2 regions of the Paenibacillus sp. KS1 genome follow, and region 2 is predicted to be linked to the other one. Evidence: riboswitches for the same ligand, from Rfam matches in the RefSeq annotation. Region 2 holds a riboswitch; the other holds the start of a gene.
What was found. Region 2 has a riboswitch for cyclic di-AMP ahead of BBG47_RS07470 (CAP domain-containing protein). Riboswitches for the same ligand answer to the same signal wherever they lie in the genome.
Positions count from the first base shown of each region.

Region 1: linked by a shared signal. The riboswitch ahead of BBG47_RS13725 (resuscitation-promoting factor) and the one ahead of BBG47_RS07470 (CAP domain-containing protein) in region 2 are both predicted to bind cyclic di-AMP.

Region 1 is NZ_MAIS01000035.1:46,370-52,479, reverse strand. It holds gene BBG47_RS13735 (HD domain-containing protein) at 1-729, shown strand, start outside; gene BBG47_RS13730 (TatD family hydrolase) at 766-1,533, shown strand; cyclic di-AMP (ydaO/yuaA leader) riboswitch at 1,727-1,930, shown strand; gene BBG47_RS13725 (resuscitation-promoting factor) at 2,250-3,377, shown strand; gene rnmV (ribonuclease M5) at 3,544-4,110, shown strand; gene rsmA (16S rRNA (adenine(1518)-N(6)/adenine(1519)-N(6))-dimethyltransferase RsmA) at 4,116-5,027, shown strand; gene yabG (sporulation peptidase YabG) at 5,100-6,005, shown strand.
Region 2 is NZ_MAIS01000015.1:51,014-57,123, forward strand. It holds gene BBG47_RS07460 (nucleoside recognition domain-containing protein) at 1-671, shown strand, start outside; gene BBG47_RS07465 (DUF2785 domain-containing protein) at 898-1,731, shown strand; gene BBG47_RS07470 (CAP domain-containing protein) at 1,852-2,724, opposite strand; cyclic di-AMP (ydaO/yuaA leader) riboswitch at 2,731-2,860, opposite strand; gene dhaK (dihydroxyacetone kinase subunit DhaK) at 3,032-4,792, opposite strand; gene BBG47_RS07480 (glycerol dehydrogenase) at 4,796-5,929, opposite strand.

The DNA.
Region 1 (6,110 bases), on a different contig from region 2:
ACATTCGATATCGATCGTATTCTAAGGGTGCTGCGCCCGCTTAAGGATCGGATCGTAGTCAAAGAGAGCGGCATGCACGCAGTAGAGCATTACTTGCTAGCTCGATATGAGATGTACTGGCAAGTCTACTTCCATCCTGTAACCCGAAGCTCGGAGATGTTGCTGCGCCTAATTTTCAAAAGAGCCAAAGAATTATATTTGGGTGGATATACTTTTCAATATTTCCTCTCTCCTCTAGATGCTTTATTTGAAGGAACGATTACGACGGAACAATATGTCCAAATGGATGAGGCATTTGTGCAGACCGCATTCATGCAGTGGACAAGGGAGAAGGATGGACGTCTCGTTGACTTGTGCCAACGATTCATGGAGCGTAAACTATATAAATATATTGAAGTCGAACAGATGGATGAAGATTTACAGGAACGATTGCGGGCAGAGTGGTCGCAGATTGGGCTTGATCCGAACTATGAACTTATGTTCGATTCTCCCTTCGACAAGCCCTATGATGTATATCGAAAGGGAGATGCCCGTTCACAGCAACATATTATGCTATGGGGGCGGGATCAGCAAATTGTAGAGCTGTCCAAGAAATCGGATATTGTACGTTCCATTAGCGGCATTCGCCGTGGAAAACACTATATCTATTTCCCAATGGACAAGCTTCTGGAAGTCTCGAATCACCTTACGGAAGATACAAGGCGTATGTTTATACGCCGCAATCATTAGATCGACTTTACAAGAAAGAAAAAGGAGCGCATAAACGTGTTATTTGATACACATACGCATTTAGACAGCAGCAATTTTGACGAGGATCGCGATCAGGTTATCGCACGGGCCGTTGAACAAGGGGTGACCCGTATGGTTAATATCGGGTTCAATCGAGAGACGATCCCGACGACGATGGCGCTGGCAGAGAAATATGATTTTATCTATGCAGCCGTGGGCTGGCATCCGGTAGATGCGATAACGATGAAGCCGGAGGATATAGACTGGATCGCCAAGCTAACGGAGCATGAAAAGGTTGTGGCGATTGGCGAGATCGGACTGGACTATCACTGGGATACGTCTCCGAAGGATGTTCAGCACCGTGTATTCCGCGAGCAAATTGGGTTGGCGCGAGAATTGAAGATGCCGATCATTATTCATAATCGTGAAGCGCACGAAGATGTAATCCGCATCTTGCGCGAGGAGAAGGCTCACGAAGTAGGGGGCATCATGCACTCCTTCTCAGGTAGCTGGGAAACAGCGAAGATGTGCCTGGATATGGGCTTCTACCTTTCATTTGGAGGACCTGTTACTTTCAAAAATGCAAAACAGCCGAAAGAAGTACTTGTTAAGGTTCCGAATGATCGATTGCTTGTGGAGACGGATTCCCCCTATTTGACTCCTCATCCGTTCCGAGGCAAGCGCAATGAGTCCGCATATGTTCGTCTTGTTGCAGAGGTTGCAGCAGAGCTGAAAGGTATGGAATTTGAAGAATTTTGCAGAATGACGACCCAAAATGCAATGACATGTTTTGACATCGCGTGAAAACGGGCCAAAAACAAGTGAAAAAAAGACATCGGCCATAAAATAAGTGGATTTCATTATGAAAAACGGATTAAGTTACATTTTTTTAACCATTTTTCGCGAAAAACGGAATTGCTACTGTCTTTACAAGAAGATTGCAAACACGATATGATTTCTCACAGATGTTATTACACAATTCAATATTGTTCCAACTAATTCAGTATCGCTTAATCTCCATGAAGTGGAGAGCGGGGGAACCAGAGTGTGAACGACATGACATGAGTACATGTTCATTCACACGGATTAATTCCTTGGGGTGAATTAGGGACGACCGAGCCATGAGCCGGTTGGTTCCGATAGGGCGACTCTCAAGCCCGAACCCGACAGCTAACCTCGTCAGCGTACCGAGAGAGGGTTCCTCGCGTCCTATACACTGTTGACGTTTGGGTTTCTATTACGGAAGCCGCGAAAGAGTCTCCTCTTACGAAGGGCTTCTTTTGTTTACTCTCAAACATTCTTTTTTTGAATAATGAGAATAAAGACGTCATAGGGTGTAAGAAATAGGAGGTGGGAGCAGCCAATACTGAAACGTTGGTACGGAGATTTCAGCATTGTCTTGAACGATTACATGCTCGTTTATGGCAAGTGAAGTCTCTCGTAAACATTCTTGAAATAGTCGCGTCAGATGGAATCATGCAGAGCACTCGACGGCGGGACTATGTAAGGAGGACCGAGAAATGGGACAGATCGTGAACAACGAAACCCATGAACCCCGATCATCCAGCATGTCACTCGCATTGCGATGGAAGCATGAAAATGTGCGTGTTATCACCGTTATTGCAGCTGTAGCAATCGTGATCACATTAATAGCAGTCTTGACTTGGTATAATGTAACGAAGAAGACAGTGGCTGTGCTCGTTGATGGACAAGAGCGTTCAGTCGAAACTCGCCTAGATACGCTTCGCAATGTTTTGGATGAGCATGCGATAGCGCTTGGGGCATACGATGCAGTATCGAAGCCGCTTGATGCAGAAATTGCTGATGGAGATCGAGTTATTATTGAACGCGCTTTGCCTATCCAAATTACAGCGGATGGGAAGAAAGAAACACAATTTACAACGAAGAAGTCGGTGCATGATGCACTGAGTTCGCTGCAAATCCAAGTGAACCCTGAAGATAAGGTATTCCCTTCTAAGCGTGCCTCTATTTCGAAGAACATGGATATTCGAATCGTCCGTGTCAGCAAGAAGATGGAAGAGCGTAAAGTGAAGGTTCCTTATCAAGTGGTGAAGCAGGCAGATGCTACTCTCCTTAAGGGGAAGACCAAGACGGTTCAAGATGGAAAAGAAGGCTTGGTTGTCCAGAAAGTACAGAAAACGTACGAGGATGGTAAGCTCGTATATTCGCAGATGGTCGACAAATCCGTTCATACAAAACAAGTGAATCAAGTGATAGCCTATGGAACGAAGAAGGAACCGGAAGTTGCTGTTCTGTCAGTGAACGCGCAGGAAGACGATTCTGACAATGTTTCCAGTGGCGACAAAGATTTTAACTATAAAAAAGTGCTGAAGAACGTTCAACTGACGGCGTATACGGAATCTGAGGGATCGGCTGGTGCGAAGACGGCATCTGGCGCAATAGTATCAGAAGGTCGTACTATCGCGGTTGATCCGAAGGTCATTCCGCTCGGCTGGTGGGTATATATCGAAGGGATTGGATTCAGACGTGCTGAAGATACAGGTGGCGCGGTCAAGGGGAAAATTATCGATGTATACTTCGACAGCAAGAAGGCGGTCAGCAAATTCGGACGCAAGAAGGGGTACACCGTATACGTGGTTGGCCCAGTCAAGCCGGAATCGAACTAACGCACAAGGTATGCAGCCATGTGTAATTAGGATATAGTAATGAATAATGATTTATGTCATGCTAAGAAGAGGGGACACCCTCTTCTTTTGTTGTTTATTTATGAATGGAGAGCAAGAGAAGGATGCGGAATTAGGAAGCAGCCTTGTGGTGAGAGGAGCAAGCATATTGATACGCGAAGTGATAGTTGTAGAAGGCAAAGATGATACCGTTGCCATTCACCGTGCCGTTGAGGCGGATACAATTGAGACAGGTGGATCGGCGATTAATGATACAACGATAAAACGCATCGCATTGGCCCAAGAGCGCCGAGGGGTTATTATTTTCACGGACCCAGATCATGCGGGGGAGAAAATTCGGAAGACGATAGCAGAACGTGTACCTGGGTGCAAACACGCTTTCCTGCCTAGACATGAGGCGATAGCCAAAGGGGATCTTGGTGTGGAGAATGCAAAGCCAGAAGCGATTCGCCGTGCCTTAGAGCAGGTTCGCTCCGAGATGCCAAGCATGACATCAGAGCTGACGTGGACGGATCTCGTCGAAGCGGGATTAACGACGCGTGCAGGCTCTGCAGAACGCAGACGGCAGTTAGGTGAAATATTGGGCATTGGATACTGCAACGCGAAGCAGATGCTCAAGCGCTGCGGTGTGTTCCAGATCGGACGAGAGGAATTTGAGAACGCCTTGCGGAAGCTGAACCAATTCGAGCAGGAACAATGTGCAGAAGGAGAATAGATGGAATGACGCAGACGAGAATAGATATTGCAACACCGAATCGCACGAAAGACATTATACGCAAGCATGGGTTTTCATTTAAGAAAAGCTTAGGACAGAACTTTCTAATTGATATGAACATTTTGCGCCGTATTGTGGATGCTGCAGAGCTGGATGATGTGACAGGTGCCCTGGAGATTGGGCCTGGGATTGGTGCGCTTACGGAGCAGCTCGCTAAGCGCGCTCGTCGTGTAACAGCAGTCGAGATCGACCAGCGCTTGCTTCCGATATTAGGGGAAGTGCTGGAGCCCTATGAGCATGTCCATGTTGTACATGGGGATGTATTGAAGGTGGATTTGCATGAATTGTTCCGCGAACAGTTCCAAGATGTCGAGCGGGTAAGTGTTGTTGCCAACTTGCCGTATTATGTGACGACACCGATTATGATGAAGCTTCTGGAAGAGCGTCTGCCGCTCAAGAACATCGTCGTCATGATTCAGAAGGAAGTTGCAGAGCGAATGGCAGCGAAGCCGGGAGGCAAGGATTACGGCAGCTTAAGTGTGGCTGTTCAATATTTTGCAGAGCCGGAGCTTGTATGCACCGTACCGCATACGGTGTTCATCCCGCAGCCAAATGTAGAGTCTGCAGTAATCCGTCTACGTGTGAGACAGACTCCACCTGTGCAGGTGAAGGATGAGTCGTTGTTATTCGATGTTGTACAGGCTTCGTTCGCTCAGCGTCGCAAGACGATTTGGAATAACCTGAAGGCTCGCTATGCCGGCAAATGCGGGACAGACAGGCTGACAGAAGCGCTCGCTTTAGCACAAATTGAACCGAATCGCCGAGGGGAAACACTCTCGATTGAGGAGTTCGCTGCTCTGTCCGACGCGATCGGTCAAGCCATTGCACGTGCAGAAGAAGAGGATCAAGCGGAATAACATAATTTTGAGGCTTAGGCATCACCAATTTATGCGTTTGCCCATAGGATAGTCGGAGAGGTGATTGATCCTATGAACGAACCAGTGAAGCAAGGAGATTTGGTCGTACGCAAGTCGTACGGTGGCGATATTACATTCCGTGTGGAGGAGATCTTCCGACAGACGGCGATTATTAAGGGGACGGATTACCGCTTACTGGCGGATTCCCATGTTGAAGATTTAGTTAGTGTACCGAAGGCAACGATTGCGCGCCGCACGGAACAGGCTCATATCAAGATGTTGGAGTCTGTCGAGGTGCTTGAACAGCAGCGTAGGCAGCTGCATGAGCGCAGGCGGACGGAGCTTCCATTTGCAGTGATGCCGAATTCCATTTCAACCTTTGATATGCCGGGAACGGTACTCCATCTGGATGGGGATCCCGGGTATTTACAGAAAAGCATGGCGATATATAATCAGCTCAACGTGCCGGCAGAAGGCCATTATGTGAATGAACGCAATATGGCAGATACGTTGTATCGGCTGCTGCCGCGAGTGAAGCCGAATATAATCGTCATTACTGGACATGATGGTGTATTGAAGAACGGCAGGTACCGTGATCTGTTAAATTTGCAGAATTATAAGAACTCCCAGAACTTCGTTAATGCAGTACAGACGGCAAGGCAGTATGAGCGCCATCTTGATTTATTGACTGTAATTGCCGGGGCATGCCAATCTCACTTCGAGGCGCTTCTGCAAGCAGGAGCCAACTTTGCAAGTTCACCGGGCCGAATTATGATTCATGCCCTTGATCCAGCTTACGTAGCGGTTAAGGCCTCATATACCTCAATTCGTGATACCGTACAGATTGGGGATATTGCGCCTCATATGGTCAGTGGCATTGACGGGGTGGGAGGCATTGAGACAAAGGGAAGTTATCGCGTGGGCATGCCGAAGTTGAAGGATTTATCGACATTGAACGTTACACCAACCGTAATATAAGCGGCCTATGTATAAAATACAGAAAAAAGAACCATTTTAATAAATTTGGGCAAAAAAACACATTGACACGAAAACGGTGTTATTGTTATAATTATTCGTTTATTT
Region 2 (6,110 bases):
CGATCGTAACCGCAGCTATCGTGATGGGCATGGTTATGATTGGTATTGTTGTCACCTTGACCGTGTCTTGGGTCATGTCCAAAACAGCACTGCGCGGTGTGCCCACACATTATACACTAGAACTTCCACCGTACCGCAGACCGCAAGTCTGGAAGACGATTTTATTGTCATCGCGTGACAAATCCCTTAACGTATTGACTCGTGCTGTCGTTATTGCGGCACCAGCCGGCGTTCTGACTTGGATTCTTGGCAACGTATTTGTAGGCGGCGACAGCGTCTTGAATCATATGGCTTCATTCTTCGATCCATTCGCCCAAGCCATTGGCCTAGATGGATTCATCGTTATGGCATTCCTGCTCGGCTTGCCTGCGAACGAAGTTGTCCTTCCCATCTTGCTTATGGGCTACTTGTCCTCTGGGGCAATGGTTGATGCAGATGGAATGGAGAACATCAAGGATATCTTCCTGCAGCATGGATGGACATGGTTGACTGCATTAAACATGATGCTGTTCTCCTTGCTCCACTACCCTTGCGGAACGACATTATTCAACATTTATAAAGAAACGAAAAGTACAAAATGGACAGTATTGTCTGCCGTTATTCCGCTCGGAATCGCTATAGCTGTCACCTTCGCCACGGCTCAGCTCGCTAGAGCCTTCGGTTGGGTATAAAGTTATCTCTCCCCCCTAAACGATTATGTTCAGGGGGTTTCTTATTCATTCCCTCCTTAATTGCTAACTATACCGTATTGCTAGAAACCATGATTTCGTTCGTTTCTACCATTCGTCTACATATACATTTCTTTCCTATCATGTTAAAATGATCATCTCATTCTTTTTATGATTATTCATTAGCGAATACAAATACCTAAACATCTTTAATGGGGGGATTCATTTCATGGACAAGCAGCAGCTGCGCTCAATTATGGATCATCAATATGAGCTACCAACAGAAATCGAACAATATGAAGCCGTACAACAAGTAGTCAGCCTACTTGGCTCTACAGATCCTGAATTGAGGGATGATCTTGCATACGGGATATTGTATGAATGGCTTATTACACAAAAAATCCTGACCGCTGGACAACTAACAGAGCTTCTTCATCAGACGTTATCAGACCAAATGCTTTTCAAAGGAATTGGGACTGCTGAGAACGATTCGGTCTTCCAACGTACATTCTCCGCCCTCTTACTCGCACTGCTTCTGAAGCGTGATGAACAACAGCCTTATATAAGCAAGCCTTTATATGAACACATTGCGAAGCGAGTTGTTGATTATTGCATGCAGGAGAACGATTATCGCGATTATGTAGAAGTTAAGGGATGGGCTCATGCTCCAGCTCACATCGCAGATGTCATGGCTGCTTGTGTACGCAGTCCACACATTGGCCCAGAGGAATGCAAGAAGCTTCTCAGTGCCATTGAGCACATGCTTCTTCATGCGAATCATATCTTGCGAACAGAGGAAGATGAACGCATGGCGACAGCCGTCGTGTCAATGCTTGAGCTTAATAAGTTGTCGTTCACGTCCTATTGCGCGTGGCTTATGCAGGTTGAGCTGCCCAATGAAGACAAAGTGATTCATCGCTGTAGACGCATAAATGTTAAAAATTTTGCTCGATCTGTATGGATGCGTGCAGCAATGAGAGAATTCATCGTTCCAACAACAGAATGGCACAATTGGTATAACATTGAAAAGAAACTGAATCCGGTCTTTAACAGAGACATATAAGATCAGCTTCATTTCTGTTAATTTCCTCGTTATTCTCTTGTAGAGCGCCTGATTAAATACAAAAAAAAGAACCTGCACTTACCTGCAGGTTCTTGATGTGATATCTACATACTTAACTCGTTAGCCTGTGAATGATTGTACCCACACGCCATTGTAGTATGCAACACCGATGGAAGTGAAGCTGGAGTTCAGGATGTTCTTACGGTGTCCATCGCTGTTCATCCATGCGTTCATTACTTCTTGCGGATTACGTTGGCCTTTGGCAATGTTCTCGCCAGCAGTATTGAAATTGACACCTTGTGCTCTCATCAGATCGAATGGGGAGCCAAGTGTTGGAGATTGATGGTCAAAGTAGTTGTTATCATTCATATCTTTCGCCTTGATCATCGCAACTTTGTTCAATTGTGCATCGGATTTCAATGGCTGCAAACCAGCATTCGCACGTTCTTGGTTCACCAAATCGATAACTTGGCTAGCGAAGTCACTGTTCGCATTGTTGTTGTCTTGTGGCGCAGTTGGTTTATTTTCACCAGGTGTTACTGGTTTTTCAGCTTCTGGTTTGTTTACTTCTGGTTTGTTTACTTCTGGTTTGTTAACCTCAGGCTTTTCAACTTCAGGTTTCTCGATTTCTGGCTTCTCTACCTCAGGTTTCTCAACTTCAGGTTTGTTTGCTTCTGGCTTTTCAACCTCAGGTTTATTTACTACCGGCTTGTCCACCTCTGGTTTTTGAACTGGAGGCGGAACGATTGGCTTGTTCCCAATTTCTTTTTGAATGGCTTCCATCCATTTGGACAAGATTTGCTTCAATTCCGAGTTATCTTGGAAGATACTATTGAGATCCATATTCATACCCAGGTTTGAACAATTCGAGTTCATCATCGGATTCGGCTGTTGCACTGGGCTAACGGGTGCTGCCATAGCAGAGTTTACCGCCATAACCGGTGCCAATGCAATCGCACTTGTAATTACAACTTTCTTAAATGTCTTCTTCATCCTGTACATCTCTCCCTTTGCAGCCTGCGAGGTTAGCTGTCGGGTTCGGGTTAAAGTGGACTCCCCTGTCGCTACACGACTTCACCCCAATGAATCGGTTCCCCCGCGCTCTGATGAGCTTCGGCTTGTTTTGTGGTACGTTTCCGATCCTAACACGGATAATACAGGAGATCATTTCAAATATATTGTAATTAATTATAATATCTTCCAAACAAAAAGAACCGGAGTATGCTAGACTGCACTCCGGTTCTACTTTTCTAGTATTCCATTTGGTCGGAAATTGATCTATTCCTAATCCGCTCGCTTCTTACTTGATCACTTGGGACAACGCTGTGAAAATCACACCAAGCGCATAGGCACCAGCATCAGGATAGCCAAGACTCCGTTCGCCAACCGTCCCCGCTCTTCCCATACGAGCTACAATTGTCTCTGTATACTTTGCACCTTGAACAGCAGCCTCTGCCGCTTTCACAGAAGCAGTCTTCACGTCATCGCCCTCAGCCGCACTTTGCACCCACGCATCTGCAAATGGTGCCAGTGCATCGACAAGTGTCTTATCCCCAACTACAGCTCCTCTTCCGAAGGAGCGCTCGCCCGTGTCTTGAATGCCTTTAACAACGGCTTGCATCATTTGTGCAAATTCAGAAACGGACAATTCTACGCGTTCGCCCGCGAACTTGCTGGCTGCACGGAATGCTGAACCCCAGATTGGGCCGGAAGCGCCGCCGCAATGCTCCATAATAACTAATGAGCAAGCATGGAGGAAGTTGCCCAAGTTGTCTGAATGATGTGCAATGATGTCATGCCATTCTCTTTTCAATTGCTTAAAGCCCTTCGCCACACTCATACCGAAGTCGCCATCACCTGCATGTGAATCCAAATCGCAGAATGGAACCTCATTTTCAATGATGATTTCACTCATCTTGTCTGTTAGATAGATCAGGTTATTAACCGTGAACACATTATGTTCGACCTTCGAGAAGGACTCGTCCGTCTCTACTGTGAAAGATACCTCTTGGCTCGCAGTTCCTGCTTCGGACATCTCCTCAGGATGGATTGGTTCAAATGAACCACTCACCTGCAACGCCGGTGTATTGCAGCTTGCTTCGAGGTAATGCTTAAGCTGTTCATCCAAGCGGATAACCGACACCGACGCGCCAGCCATATCGATACTTGTCATGTAGTTGCCTACGAATACTTTGACAAGAGTAATTTGTTGTGCATGAATCTCCCGAACTACGGCGTTCGCCAGCAAGTACAATTCTTGCAGCGGGGATCCGCCAAATCCGTTAATCAGCACGGCTAGCTCCTGCTCCGAGCCTGCTGTAATCTTCATGTCACGGAACAAATCCGCAACCATTTTCTTCGCCAGTTCGTTAGCAGAAGCGATCTTCTCTCGGCGAATGCCAGGCTCCCCATGAATTCCTACGCCATATTCGATCTCATCGTCATTCAACTGGAACGTTGGTGTTCCTTTCGCTGGAACTGTGCATGAGGTAAGCGCGAATCCAATACTTCTTGTGTTGTCGATCGCGTGCTGGGCAATCGCCTTCACTTCTGCAAGCTCCAAGCCCTCTTCAGCGGCCGCACCTGCAATCTTATGAACGAGCACTGTCCCTGCAACACCTCTGCGGCCAACCGTGTATAGACTGTCCTCTACAGCTATATCGTCGTCCACTTTGACATAATCGACCTGAATTCCGTCTTCTGTGGCTAGATGCGACGCATTTTTGAAGTTCATAATGTCGCCACTGTAGTTCTTAATTATGAGCAGCGTTCCCTTCTTGCTTGCAGAGGCCTTTAATGCTTGATAAATTTGAATTTGTGATGGGGATGCAAATACATCACCGCATACAGCTACATCGAGCATGCCTTGTCCAACAAATCCAGCGTGAGCTGGTTCATGACCGCTTCCTCCGCCACTGATCAACGTAACCTTGTTCTCATTCACGATTTTTTTCTTGACAATCTTGTATTTGCTGATGAACTCCAGTTCCGGATGTGCAAGCACCATACCGTTGCACATTTCCCGAACCAAAGTTTCCGGTTGATTCAGTATTTTTTTCATTCCTTACACGTCCTTCTGGTCTTTGAATTGTTGACCCATCATATCAGCCACTCGAATCGCCGATACGACCATCTCTTCTGTGACTGGGAACGGCATGGAGTGGATAGATTCTTCAGGGATGCACGCCTTCTGTGCAACTGCCTGTAATTCTTCGTTCGTAACACTTGTTACACCGAGATCAGCCAAGCATACCGGAAGACCAATGCTTACACAGAATTCCAATACCTCGTTCATTTCTGCTGCGCTTGCATTCTCAAGGACAAGCTGCACCAATGTTGTAAAGGCTACCTTCTCGCCATGCATATAAGAGTGAGTGCCTTCAAGTGAAGTTAATCCATTGTGGATGGCATGAGCTGCGGCCAATCCGCCGCTCTCGAACCCTAATCCAGACAACAGAATATTCGTTTCCACAATGTTCTCCAGTGCAGGCGTTACCAAGTTCGCATCACAAGCCATCTTCGCCTTCGCACCGTCTTCAAGCAAGGTTTCGTAGCACAACTTCGCAAGTGCGAGTGCAGCTTTCGTACCTCTGGCAGGTGCTACTCCTCCCATTGCACCACAAGGCAGTCCTGCATTTACATTCGAATAAGAGCTTGCTGTTGCACGTGCTTCGAAGTAAGTGGAGAGCGCATCTCCCATGCCTGCTACGAGGAAGCGCGTTGGCGCATTCGCAATGACAGTCGTATCAATCATGACCACACTAGGACTTTGCTTGAAATAAGCATAATCGTCAAATTCCCCTTCAGGCGTGTACATCACCGCGGAATGGCTAGTTGGCGCATCAGTTGCTGCAATAGTTGGAACGATAATGAGCGCTTCCCCTTCTGCCACACATTTGGCCGTATCAATCGCTTTGCCACCGCCAAGTCCAATTGTACATGAGCAATTATGTTCAATCGCAAGCTGTTGTAGTCGTTTTACTTCTTGACGCGAGCACTCTCCAGTGAAACCGCTCTCAACTAACGTAACTTTGTATTTATTCATTGTATGTTCAAGCTTATGCTTTACACGCTGCACATCATCTGGATGAGCGATCAGAAGAGCAGAATCTCCGAATGTTCGAATGAAATAACCCAGGTTATAAAGTTCATCTTCACCTTGTACATATTTGGCTGGGCTGATAAACGCTTTTCTCATGATTAAATGCCTCCTCTGTGCTATTTATATGTTTATTATAGAACCGTCAATGAACTAGATCATTGAACTATTATTGCGAAATAAAGCGCTATCTTATCGGATTTTCTTATCATTTGTACGCCGAATGGTATTATCTTGTCATCCAACCCGAAAATTATGCTATAATTTAGCCACGCGAACA